One region of the Enterococcus mundtii genome, then DNA from elsewhere that is predicted to be linked to it. Evidence: riboswitches for the same ligand, from Rfam matches in the RefSeq annotation. Region 1 holds a riboswitch; each other region holds the start of a gene.
What was found. A riboswitch is a leader RNA that binds a small molecule or an ion and turns the genes downstream of it on or off. The one in region 1 is predicted to bind magnesium.

Region 1 (7,633 bases):
AAATTAGGTAGTTGAAGTGATTGAGATGCTTAGTGAGAAACTTTAAATATGATTGAAGACTGAGAGCTTAGATACCTCTCAGTCTTTTTGTTATTCGATCCAACTTTTATTCAGCTGATTTGACAAGGTATCCATTGTTTAAGAAAAATTTTTTGAAAGGGAACTTTTTGCATGTTTTTTTGCTCTAATAGAGTAGATAAAGGTGGTGAATTTCTATTGTCAAGTGAAAAATGGCTAGTTAAAAGAGCTCAAAAAGGGGATGGGGAAGCCTTTGTAAAGTTAATAGAGCAGTATGAAAATGTTCTTTATGGGATAGCCAAAAGATATTTAGGTATAGAAGATGCAGCCGATGTTTTACAAGATACTATTTTAATTGCTTTTGAAGAAATTGGGAATTTGAAACAGCCTCAATATTTTCATACGTGGATAACAAAAATATTAATTAATCAGAGTTATAACCTGATTAAGAAAAATAATAAATTTTCCTATAACTATTCTGACAATCATCAAAAATTATTAGTAGAAGATTGTGAAGAAGGATTGGAACTTGAAAACCTTATTTCAAAGCTAGATCCGGTGTATAGAGTACCGATTTTACTTTATTATTACAGCGGTTTTTCATACAAAGAGATTAGTATTATTATTGGAGAACCATTAGGGACTGTGAAATCAAGAATTTTTAGAGGTAAAGCCTGGTTGAAAAAAGAATACACGAAAGGTGATTAAAAATATGAATGAAGATTTTGAAAAAGAATTAGCTAATCTAAAAAATAATGAAGAAAAAATACCTAGGGAAGTAAAAGAAAAAATAGATGTCGCGTACCAAAAAATCAAAACAAGTAGAAATAAGAAAAGAAGACTTGGAACAATACTAATAGCTAGTATAGCTGCGTTGGTTTTGATAGTTGTTTGCATCTCCCCAATAACACAAGCTGTTGGAAATTATTTGAAATTTGGGCAATTTACATCAAAAAAGTTAGTGGAAGAAGAATTTGTTCATCAACTAAATAGTGTTGTTAAAGACAACGAAATTGAAATCAAATTAGAAAAAGCTTACATAGACCAGAAACAATTAGGACTATATTTCATTATCAATCTTCCTAAAAAATCCAAGCTTGTGTCCTCAAGAATAGATTACTATAACCTAGGATTTTCGATCAAAGAAGATGGTAAAGTACTGTTTACAAACAACTCTACAGAAGATTCTCAAGTTGACTCGTATACATTTAATCAATATTTCGATGATTCCACAAATACTTTAGAAATTTCTTATCTAATAAATAGTTTCGAAAATGATTTTGATACTATGGAGGAACTGTCAGTTGAAATTAACAAAATAAGTGGAGTAAATCAAGGTGAAAAAGGAGCTGGGAAAGGATTTTCTAAGGTTGAAATATTAACTACGGAAGGTAATTGGCCTTTACCTGTAAATGTACAAGAAATGAAAAATTTTCAACCAATTGGTTTTACAGGTAATGTAATAGAAACTGGCAATAAAGCCTTTGGCAAAGCTTATCCTACAATGTTTGTTGTAGAAGCTGATCAGTTGAATGGTGCAAAAAATAGTATGGACATAAAACTCACCTATGAAAGTGAAGGTAAACTGAAAGAATCTAACTTATTGGAAAGTCGTTTATCTAATGAGGGTAAAGTACTTTGGTATTTTGATTTTATTGGATACGATGAGCAAGGTGTATTAAATGTCCAAATTGATGGTAAAGATGTCATTGTATTAAAAAAATAGGTGAATGAATTAGCCTTACTTTTTTACAAAGCTATATTTTTCAATAAAAACAGTGTTTTAAAAAGATAGATTATTGGTCTCATTTTTCAATGGACTTCAATTTGTGTGTTGAGTAGAACCTTTCCCATAAAATAAAGCAAGACAAAAGCTATAAAGACATATCTTTATGGTATAAACTTCTTGTTCAGAAATTTAGCTATGACACAACTATAAATAGTACATCAAAGAAACAAAGTTATTAAATGTACCTCTTTTTGTATTCCTTTAGTTACAAAACAAAAAAACCGTGGATCCCTTCATTAACAAAGGATTCACGGTTATTTTGATTATTCTATTCCCACTCCACAGTTGCTGGTGGTTTAGAGGTAATATCGTACACGATACGGTTCACGTGTGCGACTTCATTGACGATACGTACAGAGATTTTTTGTAGCACATCCCATGGGATACGTGCAAAGTCAGCTGTCATACCATCGATCGATGTGACCGCACGGATACCGACTGTGTAGTCATACGTACGACCGTCGCCCATGACACCAACAGAACGGATACCAGGTAAAACCGTGAAGTATTGCCAGATGTCACGGTCAAGACCGGCAGCGGCGATTTCTTCGCGTAAGATCATATCTGATTCACGGACGATCTCCAATTTTTCTTCAGTGATTTCACCTAAGACACGGATACCAAGACCTGGTCCAGGGAATGGTTGGCGCCAAACGATTGAGTCAGGCATACCAAGCTGTGTCCCTAGTTCGCGGACTTCGTCTTTGAATAATGTGTTCAATGGTTCGATCAATTCAAATTGCATGTCCTCAGGCAAGCCACCTACGTTGTGGTGTGATTTGATCGTTTGGGCAGTTTCTGTTCCACTTTCGATTACGTCGGTGTAAAGTGTTCCTTGTGCTAAGAAAGACACACCTTCTTCGCCGGCAAGCTTTGTTGCTTCGTCGTCAAACAAGTAGACGAACTCGTTACCGATGATTTTACGTTTTTGTTCAGGATCAGAGACACCTGCAAGTTTATTTAAGAAACGTTCTCTTGCATCTACTTTGATGATGTTCAAGCCGAATTTTCCGCCTAAGCTTTCCATGACTTGATCCGCTTCGCCTTTACGCAATAGACCATGGTCAACGAAAATCGATGTTAATTGATCACCGATCGCTTTTTGTAAAAGGACACCAACGACGCTTGAATCCACTCCGCCAGATAAACCAAGTAAGACTTTTTTATCGCCAACTTGTTCACGGATTTTTTCGATCTGCATGTCGATGAAATTGTTCATTGTCCAATTGCCTTCACAGTGACAGATGTCAAAAGCAAAATGACGTAATAATTCGATTCCGTATTCTGAATGACGGACTTCTGCGTGGAATTGGATACCGTAGAAGTTACGTTCTTTGTCTTGGATCGATGCAATTGGGCAATCGCTACTTGTAGCAACAGTTTCAAAACCTTCTGGTACTTTGGTTACTAGATCCCCATGGCTCATCCAAACGGTTTGTTGTTTTGGTGTTTGGCTGAATAGTGCCGCATCATCGGCTGTTACTTCAAGCAATGCTTTGCCGTATTCACGGTTTTTCGCAGGCTCAACAGAACCGCCAAGTTTGTACGTGATCAATTGCATACCATAACAAATACCCAACACTGGAATTCCTAAATTGAAGATTTCAGGATCAATGCCAAAAGCATTCTCATCATAGACACTGTTTGGTCCTCCAGAAAGGATGATCCCTTTCGGATTCATGGCTTTCACTTCTTCAGCTGTAATACGGTGGCTCAATAATTCAGAAAAAACACCTAAATCACGGATGCGTCGTGTAATCAATTGATTATATTGACTACCGTAATCTAGTACGATGATTTTTTCAACGTTTGTCATATCGGCAACGTTCGTCACATTTATTACCCCTATCCCTTTAAAATTTATCTCAAAATAGTTGAACTATTTTAAAATGCTAATATTTTCGCATGAAAATCGAATCGATAATATGATTTTCAGTTTTATGGAGAATTATATCGGCTCTTCCACGAGTAGGCAAGATATATTCGTTTAAATTCTTCAAATTCACATTTTTCCATACATCTCTTGCCATTTTAAACGCATCTTCACGATTACCAATGGCAAATTGGTAGTAATAGTTTTGTGGATGTTGAAAAGCTGTATCAAGTAACGCGCCAAAGCGATCCAAATACCATTTTTCGATCAATTCAGAATCTGCATCAACGTACACAGAGAAATCAAAAAAGTCACTGACGTAAATTTGTTGATTAGCTGGTAGTTGAAGCGTGTTGATTCCTTCGACGATCAAAATGTCCGGTTGTTGGATCAGTTCATATTCATCGGGAATAATATCATAGACATCGTGAGAGTAGACTGGAACTTTGGTTGTTTCTTGACCGGATTTCACTTGATTAAGAAAATCGATCAACCTTTCCATGTCATAACTTTCCGGAAATCCTTTCCGGTCCATGATACCACGTTCTTTTAAGACTTTATTCGGATATAAAAAACCATCTGTGGTGATTAGCTGGACATTTCTTCGTTTGAATGTCCGAGACAAAATCATTTGCAATAAGCGCGCGGTGGTGCTTTTACCGACTGCGACACTTCCGGCAATCCCGATAATAAACGGTGGGACTTGAGTGTATTTATGAAGGAATAACCCTTTGCTCAGAGAGAGGGATTCAAACTCTTTCATATGCAGAAAAATCAAGTGCGCAAGTGGTACATAAATGTCGCGAACATCTTGCATGGAAATACGGTCATTCAAACTTTTTATACTATCTAGTTCATCTTGTGTCAATGGAGCTTGACCATTTCGGTAAAATTCGCGCCACTCTTCTCTTGCCACACGGTAATAATTCATTGGATCATTCATACATAGCCTCCTGGATTCTCCCATCAATGGACCTATTTTAACATAAATGCGTGTCAAACCCTACCACTTAGGCGAGAAACTAAATGGTTTTTTCTCATATCAAAGGATGGAAGAATAGGCGTTCTTTCTTTTTTGATAACTGAAAAGAGGCGAAGAGAATAGAGGATTGTATAAGAAAAAAGTAACAGTTTAACTCAAAGTTAGCTGAAATAGTAGGAATAGAAGTAACATTCTGGGAAATAAAACGACACCCACCAAAAATTGAAGAACAAATTCAGTGGATGCCGCCTTACTTTTCGAAGATAAATCTCTCTGGGATCTCTTATCGGTGTTCATTTACGACATTGAAATACTTGTTTTATTTTGATTTCAGTATTTATCGTTTTGGCAAGTAATAGGTGCCAGTATCAGCAGAGCCCATCATTTGTGTAGTGTGACATGTTTGATTGAAAATCGCTTGGATTTCTTTTTCAACCTCTGGATAGAAGTAAAAGTTTTCTGATTCACTGTTTTTATAAAGATAAAAATGAATGGTTGGAAATGTTGGCAGCGAGACAAAACAAACAGGTTCAATAGCTAAAAGTTCTTGCGCAAAGGTATTGGCTAATAGCATTCCTTTTCCTTCTGTAATCATTTTCGTTGCTCCTAAACTATCTGGACAGACGATATATTTTGGTTCATTGGTCAGCTGTTTGACTACTTTTTTTGTAATCACTTGATGTTCGACATGGTCGAGTAAAAAGATAAAAGGTAACTCTTCTAGTACTTCCGCGGATAATATCCCATCTGGTTTTACAAAATAGCTACTGATTGCAACTTTAAGTTCCAAAGTGGCTAACCTTGTTTGAATGAATTTGGGGTGATCTAAGGTAGCAGAAGTAATGGCAAAGTCGATTTCTTTCTGACTTAGTTTATTTAGCAGATCCAATGAAGGAATATAACGGTAGTCGATCGTAAAGTTTTGATGCCGGCTTTGATATTTGTTTGCTTCAAAGATAAACGAAGCATCGCTTGTGCCGACACGCAAAGAAGGATAGTCTACTGATTCATTTAATGAGATATTCAATTTCTTCGCTTCCGCCAAAATCAATTCTACGGAAGGAAGGATTGCTTTTCCATGGGTACTCAATATGATCTTTTTCCCGTGACGCTCAAACAGATCTGTCCCGATTTCTTGTTCTAAACTTTTTAACGAACTACTTAACGAAGAAATACTAACATGGAGCTCTTTTGAAGCTTGTGAGAGACTATTGAAACGGGCAATCATATAGAAATATTCTAATTTTTCGATCGACATACAGCTATGCCTCCTTTATCATTCTATTCTCCTCTTAAATTTCTCATGAGCCTCTTAAAAAAACAATAGTTATGTTGAGGCGCACGTAGAGATTAAACAATCCTTAATAAATTGTGAAATAAATCACTATATAATTGAATAGTAAATGAATCCGTACAATTTATTGTTTGCTGATGGAATTGGATGTGAGTTGGTCATTAATAAATTTTTTTCTGGAAAGACAGTCATTGCTTTGTTGTAGTGGATGAAGCGAATCTCAACCAAGTAAGGAAATCGAAATAGTTGAAATAGCAATAGGGTACCAAGACAGCCATGTTTACCTAAAGCAATGTTCACCGGTTTCTTGGTGGTGCAATTTTTGCTGACAACATAAAAAAGCCTCCTTAATACATAAAGGGCGGCGTACTCAAATAAACATTGGAAAGTGTAATTTGCAATTGTGGTGCGCAATTGTAATCACGTTAATTGAGCTTTGGCTTTCTGAGACGTAAGAAACAAGTTCTAGTTATCTTGGAAAAGCCTTAATTCGACAATCCCTGCTTTACTCGTTACTGTCTCTCGACATTTCCGAGCGATAACCTATGTTCTTCAGAGTAACCTCACCTAATATGATTATTTTTTCATCCACATCATAAAGGTCAGCGGAAGTAAGAGTCAATAATACTCCTTCTTCTAATCGGGTGATCATCTCGCGATTTGTCATCATAAAGGCGGTGATATCAAAGGTTATGCTCGTCCTATTTACCCTGTTCCTACTTTCACGAAACAGATTACGCAAATACCGAAAAGGGTAAATAGAGAAATACTAAGGAATGCGATTTTTCTTTCTGTAGTGCATTAAATCGCTTGATTCTGTAAAAGAAAACCGAAGACATACAGTTTCACTTGCACCTTCTCATGGAACACGTTAGACTATGAACAACTAACAGATAAGAAGGATGGAAACTATGACGAATCATTATTATTCCGAACACCCAGAGACAGCTCATGAGTTTGACGAATGGTCATTTGAGCTAAGAGGGAAAACCTTTCAGTTCGTGACGGACTCCGGCGTGTTTTCACGTGAAACAGTTGATTATGGCTCACGTGTATTGATCGATGCCTTTGAATGGACACAGTTACCAGAAGGCAAAATTTTGGATGTTGGCTGTGGCTATGGTCCAATCGGGCTTTCGCTTGCCTATGCGAGTGAACGTTTCGTGGAAATGGTAGACATCAATGCCAGAGCGGTTGATTTAGCGCAAGGAAATGCGAAGCGAAATCAAATCAAGAATGTAGCGATTCATCAGTCAAACATTTATGAAGAGGTGACAGAAACAGATTACGCTGCAATCGTCAGCAATCCGCCGATTCGAGCAGGCAAAAAAGTCGTACATGAAATCTTGACAGGTGCGTATCCTCGTTTACGTACGGGCGGTACTTTAACGATCGTCATTCAGAAAAAACAAGGGGCACCTAGCGCACAAAAGAAAATGCAAGAAACATTTGGAAACGCAGAAATCGTGATCAAAGATAAAGGCTATTATATTATCCGAAGTGTGAAGGAAGACTAAAAACAACTGAATATAAGCAACGAAACAGTTGAAGAAATGAGTAAGGATTTCTTTAACTGTTTTTGTTTGTACAAGAAGTTGATCAATGGATGTGAAAGGAAAATGATAGTGCCAATAAAGTAATAAATAAGTAATGCAAGATAGAAAAATAACATATTAT
Region 2 (7,633 bases), 1.2 Mb from region 1:
CAGGGCGTTATCTGCCGTTAGCAAAAGAAATAGAACAATACGAGTTGATTGATTTTTCAGAAGAAATGCTTGTGTATGCTGAACATGAAGCACAAGTACTGGGGCTAATTAACTGCAAATTCATTTTGCAAGATTTTACTAATTTTTTACATGAAGAGAAGACTTATGACCTTGTTTTTTCAGCGGCAAATCCTGCCTTGGTTACTTGTGAACAACTGGAAAAATTGCGTAGCAAAGCGACGAAAGCATGTTTGATTCTAAGAGTAGTCGCCTCAGAAGATAATGTCTTCGTACCTCTTGAAAGGCGTTTAGGAATCGAGGTATCTGATCCTCACACATCGCCGGTTATAATGGACCAATTTGAGAAGTATTTGTCAAAGGAACATCTTCCTTATAAGAGACAGGAATTCACTTATGATTCACAGGAAGAAGTCACGGCTTCATTTTTGCAGGCTTACTATGAAGAAATGCAAGATGATCCACGTTTCCAGTCAGCTCTCCAAGAATTATTTAAAAACAGTGAGACAATTCGGAGTACAAATAAACTGACCTATCGATTATTGACTATTTATTAGTCAACGATCGAGGTCAGTTTTTTGCATTGATTATTTTTCTTTGTAAAAACGAATATCATTTTCAACTTTATAGATCGAATAAGGTAGATCTGAATGATATTCAGCTGTTTCACCATGTCCAGGTAATGTTTCATTGAAGATTTCTTCATATTGATCAACCGTCAATGCTTCACGGTTATCTAACATCGCTTGATTCTCTTCTTTGAACAAGAAATTTTGATAGTCTTCTTCTAAATACCCAGTGAAAAACTCACTCACAGCACCAGAACCATAGCTGAATAATCCGATACGGTCACCCGATTTCAATGCTTGAGAGTTTTCTAACAGAGAAATCAACCCTAAATAAAGTGAACCAGTGTATAGATTTCCAATTCGTCGACTATAGGTGATGCCTTCTTCATAACGTGCCATCAAACGTTCTTGCGTTGCTTCATCTGTTTCTTCGATCACACTTTGCAACGCTTTTTTTCCCATTTTTGTGTAAGGGATATGGAAGGTAAGTGCGTCATAATCTGCAAGTGTTCGACCTGTTGTTTCTTTATATCTATTCCAGACTTTTTGGAAAGACTCAATATAGGTAGAGTTGGACAATGGTCCATCTACTACAGGATATTGGCTATAGCTTGGACGCCAAAAATCATAAATATCTTCTGTTAAAAAGACACTGTGGTCTTCAAGAGACAGAATCCGAGGGTTTTGTGTGATCATCATAGCGACCGCACCTACACCTTGCGTCACTTCACCACCACTTGCTAAACCATAGCGGGCGATATCGCTCGCAATCACTAAGACTTTACGATCTGGATGATTTTTGACATATTCTTTTGCCATATGCAAAGCTGCTGTTCCCCCGTAACAAGCTTCTTTTACTTCGAATGAACGAGCAAAAGGTTGAACTTTTAACAAATGATGGATGATCACAGCACTTGCCTTTGATTGGTCGATGCCTGATTCGGTACCTACAATGACCATATCGATTTTCTCACGATCTTCTTCTGTGACGATTTTACTCGCTGCATTTGCCCCTAGCGTGACGATGTCTTCATAAACTTGATTGACAGCCATCTGATCTTGACCGATCCCGATATGGTATTTGGCAGGATCATCTCCACGTCTGTTTGCTAATTCAGTCATATCTAAAAATAAATTAGGAATAAAAAAGGAAAGACGATCAATCCCTATTTTCATTTCAACACCTCTTTACTCATGATAAAAAACTTACTTTATTAAAGTATCACAAAATCGCTAAAAGAAATACAAAAAAGCTAATTTTTAAGGATTTGTAAAAAAATATAGCGCTTTTTTTAAAAGGTGTATGTTATATTTGTATTTCCGGTAAAGAATGGTATATTTTTGTAGGAGATACTTGACAGTTAGAAAATAATCAACTGTCCATCTTTTATACAATTTAATAAGAAGTGTATTTTAATTTTTACGAAACCATTCAGATTGTTCTATCCATTTGATATAGACAAACGTTTTGAAGAATGTCTCGTCGGTTACAGCGTGATGTTTTTCGCAAATACAAGAGAAATAAGGAGGGAATCCGTTTGCGCAAAAGATTGTAACATCTATAAATCCGTCGCGTTTTTTATAATACGTGGATGAGTAAATTTATAGACTTTGGCAACGGGTGGCTTAACTTGAAGGAAGTCGTTATTATAGATGCTGCACGAACACCGATTGGAAAGTATCGTGGTAGCTTAAGCAGTTATTCTGCTGTTGAGTTGGGAACATTCATTACAACAGAAATCCTTGAACGAACAGGGATAAACAAAGAAGCAATCAATCAAGTCATTTTTGGAAATGTGCTTCAAGCAGGGAATGGGCAAAATGTTGCACGGCAGATTGCGATCAATAGCGGAATCCCCGTTAGTGTTCCGGCAATGACAATCAATGAAGTCTGTGGATCTGGGATGAAATCAGTGATCCTTGCGCGTCAACAAATCCAACTAGGCGAAGCGGATCTGATCATAGCCGGTGGTGTGGAAAGTATGACTAGAGCGCCGATGATCCAAGTGAGCGATCCAGAAAACGAGAAAATCGAAGAAATCTCAAGTATGGTCAATGATGGATTAACCGATGCATTTTCCAACACTCATATGGGACTGACAGCAGAAAATGTGGCAAAACAATTTGCTGTGACGAGGGCAGAGCAAGATCAATATGCATTGGCTTCACAAGAAAAAGCAGCAAAAGCCAGCGAGTCAGGGATCTTCAAGGAAGAAATCATTCCAATTTCACGTAATGAAGAAGTTTTTGCAACAGATGAAGCCGTGCGAGGAAATAGTACATTAGAAAAATTAAGCACCTTACGGACGGTTTTTGCGGAGGACGGCACAGTTACTGCTGGAAATGCTTCACCTTTGAACGATGGTGCCTCTGTACTGATCTTAGCGTCTAAAGACTATGCGATTGCTCATGACTTACCGTATTTAGCTACGATCAAAGGAGTCTCTGAAGTTGGGATCGATCCAAGTATCATGGGGGTAGCTCCAATCAAAGCAATTCATACATTGATGGAGAAAACTGGGCTTTCCTTGGATGACATCGATTTATTTGAAATCAACGAAGCGTTTGCTGCGTCATCGATCGTTGTGAATCGTGAATTGAATCTCCCATCAGAGAAAGTCAATATTTATGGTGGTGCGATTGCGTTAGGCCATCCGATTGGTGCTAGTGGCGCTCGTATCTTGACTACTTTAGGCTATGCGTTAAGAAGGCAGCACCAACGATACGGCGTAGCTTCATTATGTATTGGTGGCGGCCTCGGATTAGCTGTTCTTTTGGAAGCAAATTTGCAAGGAACTGGTGATAACGAAAAAAAAAAGTTTTATGAACTAACGCCAGAACAACGTAGACAGCGATTAGTTCAAGAAAAAGTGGTTTCTCAAGCAGAAGCAACAGGTTTTAAAGAATCTGTTTTAACAGAAGATATCGCCAACCATTTGATTGAAAATCAAATCAGCCAAGTAGAGATCCCATTAGGTGTCGCATTGAATTTTCAAGTGAACGGTCAAAAAAAATGGATTCCTATGGCAACGGAAGAACCTTCAGTAATTGCTGCAGCGAGCAATGGCGCAAAAATATGTGGCGATATCAGCGTTCAGATACCACAACGATTGATGCGTGGGCAAATCGTCTTGACCGGTCGTTGTGATTATCGAAAAATCAAAGAAGTCATTGAAGCAAGAAAACCAGAATTGGTCACTTGTGCAAACGAAAGTTATCCTTCGATCGTCAAGCGTGGTGGAGGCGTTCGAGAAATTTCTACTCGAGAATTTATGGGGAGCGAGCATGCCTATCTTTCACTTGATTTTTTAGTGGATGTCAAAGATGCGATGGGTGCGAATATCATCAACTCGATTTTGGAGGGAGTTGCGGTTCGTATCAAAGAATGGTTCCCTGAAGAAGAAATCTTGTTCAGTATCTTAAGTAATCTGGCGACGGAATCTTTAGCGATCGCGACTTGTATGATTCCTTTTGAGCGATTGGCAAAGGACAAAGAAACGGGTCAGCTGATTGCTGAAAAGATTCGTCAAGCGAGTGAATACGCAAAGTTGGATCCTTATCGGGCAACGACCCACAACAAAGGAATCATGAATGGTATCGAAGCGGTCATCTTAGCTACAGGAAATGATACACGAGCAGCCGCAGCGGCTATTCATGCCTATGCTGCTCGAAATGGTAGTTACCAAGGGTTGACTGACTGGCAAATCAAGGAAAATCATTTGGTAGGGAAATTGACGGTTCCTTTAGCTGTTGCGACAGTAGGGGGCGCTTCCCGCGTCTTACCGAAAGCGAAAGCTTCTTTAGATATGTTAGCAATTGATTCTGCACAAGAATTGGCACAAGTGATTGCAGCTGTTGGTTTAGCACAAAACCTTGCGGCACTGCGTGCACTTGTTAGTGACGGTATTCAAAAAGGACATATGTCCTTACAAGCGAGAGCATTGGCAATCACAGTTGGTGCCAAAGGGGACGAAATCGAGAGAGTTGCCGCAAAGCTTAGGGAATCAGGAACGATCAACCAACAAAGCGCACTAGCTGCCTTAGCAGCTATCCAGGAGAGCAAAAACTAGGAATAATTTGCGAAATAGTCGTAGTAGCTGAGGAAAGGTGACAAATAATTTTCATTATTATAACGTTTCTCTCGAAACACATAAAAAAATACCTATGCTAAGTATGAAGGACCTATAATCTAAAATTTATTTTTTTCATAAATGGTTATCACGTCTTTTTGGCTATTTTCATTTTTTTGTGAAGTTGTATAATATTAAATAAAACGTAACAGACCTTGTAGATTAAAGGTTTTCTGTTACGTTTTTTTACATACTCTGAACTAAAAATTATAGAACGTATATTATTAAATTTTAAAAATAATTTATATAACATTAAAAAAAGCTAAAGTTTTTTAAGCTTATTTGAGGTTCTCTTGTGAATAAATAATCTAACAGGTATACTTTTCCTCAAATAGAATAACTTGTTAGGCGAGACTCCTAAACAAACATAGGCTATTGCGCAGAAACGTCGAAAGACGCCAATGTGTAAAACAGGAATTGTCGGATTAAGGCTCTTCATAAGATAGCTAAGAGAAATCTTTACGTTGTTTAGTGTCAAAACTCACACGATGAGACTGAAAAGCCAATCGTTTTTTTCGTTTGGCTTTTTTTATTCAAGATGGGTAAGTGACGTATCTCCGCTGTAACACAAAGGAGAAATATAGGATGGGTGTAAAAGACATAAGAAAAATAGATTTGTATTTGCTCGTACCATATCTGTTAATCAGTGTAATAGGATTATTGATGATCTATAGTGCGAGTACGTTTCGTTTGATGTCATTCGATCAAAGTACGAATCAACTTTTAGTTCGACAAATGGTATTTGTAGTGCTTAGTTGGGCAATGATTTTTTTCATTTACCGAGTGAAACCTGCATTCATACTCAACCATCGAATTGTAAAAATAATGATGGGGATCGGTATTGTGGGGCTGATCTTGACTAAGGTACCTGGGATTGGTGTCAATATCAGTGGCGCGCAACGATGGATCTCCATTGCAGGTTTTCAATTTCAACCTGCTGAAATTGTCAATGTCGGGATGATTTTTTATTTAGCTTATTATTTTAGAAAACCCAAGCAATCATTGAATGAATTAAAAAAGCCCTTTTTTATCATCGCTTTATGTTCTCTGCTGATTTTATTCCAACCAAAAGTAGCTGGTGCGATCTTGTTGATCATCTTAGCTGCAATCATGATCACGACTGTTCAATTACCAGTTCGCTATATTTTATTGTTTTTTGCAGGACTGTTCAGTCTCCTTTTGCTCCTTGGAGGCATCATTTATTTACTAGGGCAAAATGATCTATTACCAAGTATTTTTGCCCATACTTATGATCGCTTGAGTATTGCCTTTAATCCTTTTTTAGATCCTTATGGAAAAGGATTTCAGATGAGCCAATCTTATTATGCAATGTACAACGGTGGGCTTTTTGGATTAGGTCTGGGAAATAGTATTACCAAAAAGGGCTATTTACCAGTAGCTGAGACTGATTTTATTTTTTCGATTATTTTAGAAGAGTTAGGGCTGATCGTAGGATTGCTGATTCTAGCAATGTTGTTTTCGATTATTTTGCGCTTATTTGTCTTGAGTGCGAATGAGCCAAACCAACAAATCGGGTTGATTTATTTGGGAACAGGGATGCTGTTATTGCTACAGACAAGCATCAATATTGCAAGTATCAGTGGCATGATCCCAATGACAGGTATTCCGCTTCCTTTTATTAGTTATGGAGGATCAAGCTATTTGATTTTATCCATGCTTTTGGGCGTTTGCCTGAAACTGTCCTCACGAGGTAAGCAAAATGAAATTTAAATTTAACGAATTCAACTACGCATTGTTTTTACCGATTTTTCTATTTTATCTATTAAGTGTCGCTGTGCAATATGGGGCAGCGGTATATGACCAAATCCCAGTCAGAGGTGTCGTTTTCAAACAAATCGTCTTTTGTCTGATGTCCTTAGGGCTGTTGTTAGTCACCCAACGTGTGAAAACAGTTGTTTTTTTGAAATACTCCCCTTATTTTTATGGGTTTTCTCTAGTAGTGATGGCATTACTACATCGTTTTTATGATCCTGCGATGTTTCAAATCACAGGAACAAAACGTTGGCTTAGGATCGGTGGTTTTTCTTTCCAACCATCTGAACTAGTAAAATTGACCTTTATTTTAGTCATCGTTTATCTGACATTGATCTATGAACAAAATGTAAAGCAACGGACTGTCAAATCGGATTTACTTTATGTGGGTAAGATTCTACTCGTTAGCGTGCCGACCTTTTTATTGATGTACATGCAAAAAGATTTTGGAACAAGTTTGGTTTTTGTCATATGCTTGGGGGCATTATTCATGATCGCTGGGGTCCATTGGAAGATCATGACGACAATGACTGCGATTCTAGTTATTCTCGGGGCCATTTTGATTGCTTTAGTTTTTACTGAATACGGACACCAGATTTTATATCGTCTGAATTTTAAGACTTATCAGTTAGATCGAGTACGCGCATGGGTTGATCCATTTGCTTATAGCCAATCGATTGGGTATCAACAATCACAAAGTTTGCTTTCCATCGGGGTAGGTGGGTTTAGTGGAAGATCTGAAGCAATCAATCCAATTTACGTTCCTGTTCGCGAATCGGATATGGTATTTACGGTGATTGCTGAAACATTTGGCTTTTTAGGAAGTGTTTCTGTGCTCTTTTTATATTTTTATCTTTTTTACCAAATCATTTATAGTGCAATCGAAACAAATAATAAAGGGAATGTATATTTTGCGATTGTCTTCGTATTTGGTTTGTTATTTCAAGTGTTTGAAAATATTGGAGCTGCGATCGGTCTACTCCCATTAACAGGGATTCCTTTACCATTTTTAAGTCAAGGAGGAACTTCCCTCTTGGTTATTGGCTGTGGTTTAGGCATTATTTTAGGATTTAAAAAGTATGAATGAGAAGTAGAAGGGAAGTTATTATGAAACAGATGCCAAAAGGAACATTGGTGGTAGCA
Region 3 (7,633 bases), 1.0 Mb from region 1:
CATCAAGAACATGGCGCCCATGTCTAGTCCATAAGAAACGATTCGGTAAAAAACAAATTTTCCAAACTCGATAAACAAATGCGTATAACTAGGAGATTTTGATCGAAAGACCCATACCTTATTGGTGACAAATGCAAACAGAACAGAACAAATCCAAGAAATCGTATTCGAAACGGGCATCGATAACTGGAAGATTTGTTGCGCGATTGCATAACTGACAAAATTGACAATCGTTGCTAATCCACCAAAAAATAGATAGATGAAAACTTCCCAATACCCTTTACTTTCTAAATAGCTTTTAAATTGAACATAAATCTTCATTTTTCTACCTACCTTATTTATCATTCTTTCCTATCATACTCTATCTGCTAACAATTTTCATCTCTAGAAAACAATGAACAATAAGAATATAACCTTATCTATCGTGAGAGAATGTTTTAGAACTCTTGTAATTCATAGCATACTCCGCTAGAATTGCTAGTGATGACAATTCTACAGAAGGAGTAATTATGACAACAAAACAATTAATCATTAGCTCATTTGCTCGATTCACCGAGCTTAAAAATGCTAAAAACGTATCATTTGGAAAATCATTAGTCTATCTTTTATGTTTAAGTATACTAATGGCATTACCTATTTCTTACCAAATTTTTCAAGTGCTAGACACGATCAAATCCGATGGTCAAAAAATCGCATCTGAAATTCCAGATTTTAAGATTCGTGACGGACAAATCGATTCGCCAACAAATGATGGTTTTATTTATCAAACGGATTCGATCATCTTTACCTTTGATCCCGAAGGAAAACGTACCCCTGAAGATATCTCTTCAGATTTGATAGGGAATTTCCTAAGTGTCGGTCTGCTAAAGGATAAATTGGTTCTAGCTTTACCGAATACTGGCACGACTTCGGCATTGTTGAACAACAATCAATTTGAAATTGAGTATACGAATAATACCTTAAAAAATCTAACAGGTGAAAACTTACGTAGTACATTAAGTGAAGCAACGATCCCTTTTTGGATCAAAGCTTTAGTATTTTTGATTTCCATTTATCCTAGCTTTTTAAATTTGATCATCACTTTACTTATGGCCAATTTTGCAGCTTATGTTTACGCAAGATTACGTTTGGCTAAAGTAACTTTTCTCGATTGTCTAAAAACAATGATCTATGCGATTTCATTACCTACTGTTATTGCAACGATTCTGATGATTTTTGTACCAACTTTTGACACAACAGCGTTTATTGCATTTGCGGGTATATTCATTTTTGCTCAAGCAGTCAAAGGCTGGCCAAAAATCCAATTGCCAAAATAAAAGAATCTCTGGGAGAGGTAGTCACTACATACCTCTTCTAGAGATTCTTTTTCATTTAATAACCTTTAATAACCTTCATTCAAATCGATTTCATTTACTTCTAATTCTGTTTTTTCTACGTAGGATTTTAAGTTTTTTAGAAAAATATCCATAAACTTTGTTTGGAAATGTGGTGTCTGACCTGCAATGTGTGACGTGATCAATACATCTTCTCTTTCCCATAATGGACTATCTTTTGCTAATGGTTCTTCTTCAAACACATCTAAAGCCGCAAAAGCAAGTTGTCCATCGTCTAACGCAGCTATTAAATCAGATGTTTTTACAGAAGGCCCACGTCCTACATTGATGAATAGCGCTTCTTTATCAAAAGCTTCAAATACTTTTGCGTCAAACAATCCTTTTGTCTGATCTGTCAAAGGTAAGATATTCACCACAATCGTTGCTTTCGGCAAGATTTCTTTTAATTTATCTAATGGATAAGTCTCTTTGAAGCCCTCTACTGGATGTCCAGATGTGTTGATACCGATACATTCCAAACCAAATACAGCTGCATGTTGTGCCAATTTTTTTCCAATATGTCCAGTTCCAATAATTAGTAATTTTTGATCTGCCAATGCTTGATAATGGATCTCTGATCCTAGCCAATCTTTATGGAACTGCGCTCGTTGGGCTTGAAACAATCCACGTGAATAGCCTAAAATAATGCCCATCACATGCTCACTGATCGATTCTACATGGATACCACTTGCATTGGAAAGTAAGATATCTTTTTCGGCGAATTCGTTTAATGGAAGATTATCTACCCCGGCAGAAATCGATTGGACCCACTTTAAGCGATCAGAAGCGAATATACCTTCTTGATAATCACCGTTCCAACCGATACTGATCGCTATTTCAGAAAGTTCGTCGGATGCTACTTCCGTTTGAAATGAATATTCTGGTGCTATTTCTTTGATCTTTTCGATAAATTCTTCACGAAACGAACGTACTGAATAAATTATTTTTTTTGTCATCACACCCATCCTCTCTACTTATTAGTCTAGCTTAAACCCTCAAAAGAATGAAGTATGATGCACTTCATACCTTGAACGACTTTTTTCTATAATGAACCTAGTAAAAATGAATCAGCGTTTGACTGTCTAAAAAAAAGCCTAACAATCCGAAAGTAAGTAAATCTTACTTTTCGTTCGTCAGGCTTATTTTCCTAAAGATAAAAGACTATCTCTCACCTTATACATCTGCTGTTTCTTGGAAATGATACGTTGGTTCCTCTAATTGTGGATCATAATCAACAACCAGATCATAGCCTTTGAAGAACCAATCATCGGCTTCATCAATAAAGAATAATAGACCATCGATCGTTTCTTGTTTCATCGGACGTTCTGGTAACTCCACAGACATACCGATTGAAAATCCCTCATGTACTTCTGTTTTGCCATATACTTTCCCAAAAAAACGGATACCATAATTTTCAGGTAAATCTACCTCTGCTTGAAACCATTCTTTTGCTTTGTCCGTTATTGTTAATTGCATGTGATGAGCCCCTTTTTATTGATTCATTTTATCATCAAGTATATCTACATCTTCTGTTTCTCCGATAACAAGTAAATTATCATTTTCACGTACATACTCGTCAGCGGCTGGTGACACCACGACAGAACGATCGAAACGCCGGATGGCTACTACAGTCAAATCAAATCGCTGTCTGAAATTTAGTTCTGCTAACGTTTTATTAAAGAACTTAGGGTTGGATACCCGAATCTCAGCAAGCGAAAATTTGTCTGACAGCTCTAAATAATCCAAAATATTTTTAGAAACAAGATTATGTGCGATCCGTATCCCCATATCCCTCTCAGGATGGACCACGCGATCTGCACCGATCTTTTCAAGAACACGAGCATGATACTCATTTTGTGCTTTCGCTAAGATATTCGGAACGCCCATTTCTTTGACCATCAGAGTCACTAAAATACTTGCTTGGATGTCTTCTCCAATTGCTACGATCACATGATCAAAATTTCTGATTCCTAAAGACCGTAGAGTCATTTCATCTTGTGCATTCGCAACCACTGCATGTGTTGCGATATTCATATATTCATTCACGCGATCTTCACTGCTATCAATGGCTAAAACTTCTTGACCAGCTTCGACTAACGTACGACAGATACTGCCACCAAAACGTCCAAGTCCTACGATTGCAAAATTCTGTTTCACTTTTCTCCTCCTTTTTCCATTCCATTTCAAGTATAGCAAAGCCACTCTAAAAACAAAAGCAACCCTGCTTTTCTTTACGGAAAACCCTAATTTTTATGGAGGATCAAAAGAAGGGCTACTCTGGTAGATCATAGAATATTCCTTGATGTTTCTACTAAAAAGGTATGCCTATAATATACTAATTATTCCTACAATAGGTAGCCTAAGAATACGTTAACTGAAATAAAGTAAATAAATAACCCAGCAATATCTTTGATCGAGGTAATGATCGGTGCAGATCCAGCAGCTTGATCAATATTCAATTTCAATAAGATAAAAGGAATCAAAAAACCCAAGGCTGCAGCTAAGGTCATTGCAAAGACCAAGGAGATTCCCACAGCTACACCCAACAATGGTATCCCTTGCCACACAGAAGCGACTATTCCAGATACGATACCTACAACAATCCCTAAACTTAGACCAATACCTGTTTCTTTCAAAAAGTGCTTGATAAACGTGTTGAGATCAATGTGCCCTAAAGATAATCCGCGAACAAAAACCGTCGATGATTGCGTCCCTACATTCCCACCCATATCCATGATCAAAGGAATAAAAATAGCAACAGCGGCCACTGATTCTAACGTTTGTTCAAACTCATCGATCACTAGACCAGCTAACATCCCTGCAACTAATGTGATCGCTAAGAAAGGCAAGCGGACTTTCCAGATTTGCCAAAGACTGCCGTTAATCAGTACTGTACTACGATCAGCTTCTACAGAGGCGACGTCTGCTAAACCAGCAGCATTGAACATATCCTCGGTCGTTTCTTGCTCTAAGACATCGATGGCGTCATCCACTGTCACAATACCTACTAGTCGTGTTTCTTTATCCACGACAGGAATAGCGATCAAATCTAACTCTTGTAACAATCGTGCAGTTTCTTCCTGATCTGTATCTGTGGTTACATAAGCGACGTGCTTGATCATGATTTCTTCAATCCGTTGATCACTTTCTGCAATGACTAGATCCTTTAATGATAGTACTCCTTCAATTTTTTTCGCCATATCTGTCACATACAAAATATAGATTGTTTCCATTTCTTTCGCTAATTTTCTGATTTTATGCAGTGCTTCTTCAACAGTCATTTCTTTTTTAATTGAAATAAATTCAGTCGTCATGATCCGCCCAGCCGTCTCATGTTCATAGCCCATCAATCGATTCGTTGTTGCTCGCTCTTCTTCAGAAAGCTCTGCCAATAGTTTTTTAGTTACACTTGCTGGTAGTTCGTAAAACAACCTTACCCGATCATCTGGAGCCATCTCATTCACAAATTCAATCACTCCATCATCCGTAAACGAACGAAGCAAATCTTGTTGGATAGACGGTTCAAATGTTTCAAAGATTTCGAGGGCTTTGTCTTTTGATAATAATCGAAAGACCAGCACTTGTTTATCTAAAGGTAGCGTAACAAATAGTTGGATCAATTCCACTTTCTCGATCGTTGCTAAATAGTTCTTCAATTCTTCAAGCTTTTTTTGCTCAAGATAATTAAGAATCTTCAATTGTGTTTCTAGGTTATTTGTATCATTTAATGTTCTCATCTCGTATTCTCCTTTGTTACATCGTTTTTTCGATATAAACTTGTTGGATGGATTCGTTAGAAAAACAGGAAGTACATAAAAAAGACGGCCTCCAAAAGAAGCCGTCTCATAAGATCCCATCAAAATGGTACCAGTGTTTACCTGAACGAACTTCTCGTCTGAGCTTTAGCACTAAAAGACGTAATTCTGGAAATATGATCCAGATAGCTACGTTAAGCACGCCTTAAGCCGACGTTGCCTGTTATACCCTGTGGCGTCTCTCGACGTTTGAGGGCAGTAGCCTATGTTCTTTTAGGAGCCTCACCTAACAAGTTTTTATAATTAAACCCTACAGGTAAAATTGGTTTTTGTCAATAAGAGGATTAATATTTGATAAAAATAATCTGTAATATAGTTAATCGTATCCCAATATAGTTGTACATTCATTATTTTGCTTCTTTTTACTTTACCAACCCATGTTTGAACGCGTATATGGCAGCTTGGGTACGATCTTCTACTTCTAATTTCGCTAAAATATTGGAAACATGTGTTTTGACTGTTTTCAAAGTAATAAACAACTCGTCAGCGATTTCTTGATTGCTCTTTCCTTCAGAGATCAACATAAGAATCTCATTTTCACGATTCGTCAAATCATCGTGCAAGATTGGCTCATTACGTCGACTCATTTTTTCCATCATTTTAGAGGTTACTTCAGGTTCAAGCACGCGTTCACCTCTTTGAGTCGCACGAATCGCATCGGCGATTTCATGGGCTGTCGATGTTTTAAGTAAGTAGCCTGTTGCGCCAGCTTCAATAGCTGGATATACTTTCTCGTCATCAATAAAACTCGTAACAATAATGATTTTTGCTTCTGGCCAATCTTTGAGGATTGCTTTTGTAGATTCGATCCCGTCCATTTCTTCCATGACTAAATCCATTAGAATCACGTCCGGACGAAGTTCCATGGCTTTTTCGTAGCCTTGTCGCCCATCTTCTGCTTCTCCGATCACTTCGATATCTTCTTGGATCGACAAATAGGAAGAAACCCCTAAACGTACCATTTCATGATCATCGACTAGTAATACTTTTATCATTTTTCCGCCTCCTTTATTAAAGGAACTTTGATTTCCACACTTGTCCCTTGTCCTTTGAAACTAATGATTTTTACTGTTCCACCAATACCTGCTACACGTTCTCTGATATTGTTTAGTCCGTAGCTACCGGTTTTTGTTTCATTCATATTGAAGCCAGTACCGTCATCGATCACTCGTAATAAAAGATTATTATCGATTTTATGCAGATACACTTCTAATTCATTTGCTTTTGCATGACGCAACGTATTTGAAAGTAGTTCTTGAACGATCCGAAAGAGATGATCTTCAATCGAATCAGACAAAGTGATATCTTCAATATCCCATTTCAATGCAATTTGTATCTTGTTTTTTAATTCTTTTAATAATTGCTCAATCCCTTGTTTCAAACTTTTCTCTTCAAGGTTGACTGGTCGCAAATGTAGTAGCAACGCACGCATTTCAGATTGTGAAGCATTGATGATATCTGCTACCATTCTTAGTTGTTTACGAAACATTTCAGGCGTATCACTTTTTTCGGCTTGTTCTGTCAAAGCAGACATCATCATCATCGCTGCAAATAATTGCTGGGAAACTGAATCATGTAGCTCACGCGCTAAACGATGTCTTTCTAATTCTAAGATTTCCTCTTTTGTTTGTCCATCAACATATTGAGGTCGACTCGTCAATATTTGAAGTTCACTTGATACTTCGATCATTTTTTCTTTGATTTTAGTGATTTCTTTTTCAATTTCTTTGACATATATATCGTCAGATGCACTTGGTAAGGAATCATTTAAAACTTTTGCTTCATAGTTACCGGAAGAAATTGCCCGTAACTGTTCTTCGATTTTCCCATAACGTGCTTTTTGTAAAAGAGAGACAATCAAAAAAACAATCAAACCGACACCTGAAGAAATCGCTAATAAGTGAAAGATCAATGGTACGTATAAAATTCTGGCACTTAATAAAGTACGCCAAAAATGAGTTTGATTACTTGCGTAAAAATAAGTAAAAAATGAAAATAAAATGACGATAAATGAGGCGATCGAAGCATAAATAGCTAGCATCGGTCGAGAAAGTTTCTCAATCATGCTCGAATCACCTCAATATCCCCAAGTAATGTGTTCGTAATGATTTTTAAACGACGTGGATTTTCATCGTAATCGTTACTATAGATTTTAATCGACTCGTTCTTCAATGCAAATTGTTCTTCTTCAAATTGTACATTTCCTACTAACGTTGCATGTTCGAGACTGATTGCAATCCCTAATGGAACTAAAATGCGTGTCCGACCGATTCCTTTTCTGACGATAACGATATTATCGTCTTTAGGTAACAAGGTGTTCCCTAAATCGATGATCGTATCTCCTGAAAGTAGAGCGATATTGATATCATCCCATTCATACACATCATTACCAATTCGCTGATTACCGAATAATTGTTGTTTTTTTCGTTCATTATTGTGGGACTT

Region 2: it holds a riboswitch for magnesium, as region 1 does, so the genes downstream of both, EM4838_RS04800 (FtsW/RodA/SpoVE family cell cycle protein) here and EM4838_RS14545 (LysR family transcriptional regulator) in region 1, are expected to answer to the same signal.
Region 3: it holds a riboswitch for magnesium, as region 1 does, so the genes downstream of both, mgtE (magnesium transporter) here and EM4838_RS14545 (LysR family transcriptional regulator) in region 1, are expected to answer to the same signal.

The regions. Positions count from the first base shown of each region.
Region 1 covers NZ_CP018061.1:3,126,901-3,134,533, forward strand. The annotation lists gene EM4838_RS14525 (RNA polymerase sigma factor) at 217-726, shown strand; gene EM4838_RS14530 (DUF4179 domain-containing protein) at 731-1,744, shown strand; gene guaA (glutamine-hydrolyzing GMP synthase) at 2,076-3,641, opposite strand; gene coaA (type I pantothenate kinase) at 3,700-4,623, opposite strand; gene EM4838_RS14545 (LysR family transcriptional regulator) at 5,000-5,920, opposite strand; M-box (ykoK) riboswitch at 6,371-6,538, opposite strand; gene EM4838_RS14550 (class I SAM-dependent methyltransferase) at 6,868-7,473, shown strand.
Region 2 covers NZ_CP018061.1:958,973-966,605, forward strand. The annotation lists gene EM4838_RS04785 (class I SAM-dependent methyltransferase) at 1-575, shown strand, start outside; gene EM4838_RS04790 (hydroxymethylglutaryl-CoA synthase) at 606-1,763, opposite strand; gene EM4838_RS04795 (hydroxymethylglutaryl-CoA reductase, degradative) at 2,219-4,657, shown strand; M-box (ykoK) riboswitch at 5,051-5,218, shown strand; gene EM4838_RS04800 (FtsW/RodA/SpoVE family cell cycle protein) at 5,303-6,448, shown strand; gene EM4838_RS04805 (FtsW/RodA/SpoVE family cell cycle protein) at 6,438-7,577, shown strand; gene EM4838_RS04810 (phosphatase PAP2/LCP family protein) at 7,598-7,633, shown strand, end outside.
Region 3 covers NZ_CP018061.1:773,588-781,220, reverse strand. The annotation lists gene EM4838_RS03780 (GtrA family protein) at 1-321, opposite strand, end outside; gene EM4838_RS03775 (DUF1189 domain-containing protein) at 510-1,316, shown strand; gene EM4838_RS03770 (phosphoglycerate dehydrogenase) at 1,382-2,329, opposite strand; gene EM4838_RS03765 (HesB/YadR/YfhF family protein) at 2,547-2,849, opposite strand; gene EM4838_RS03760 (potassium channel family protein) at 2,865-3,530, opposite strand; gene mgtE (magnesium transporter) at 3,719-5,110, opposite strand; M-box (ykoK) riboswitch at 5,254-5,429, opposite strand; gene EM4838_RS03750 (response regulator transcription factor) at 5,551-6,183, opposite strand; gene liaS (two-component system sensor histidine kinase LiaS) at 6,180-7,253, opposite strand; gene liaF (cell wall-active antibiotics response protein LiaF) at 7,250-7,633, opposite strand, start outside.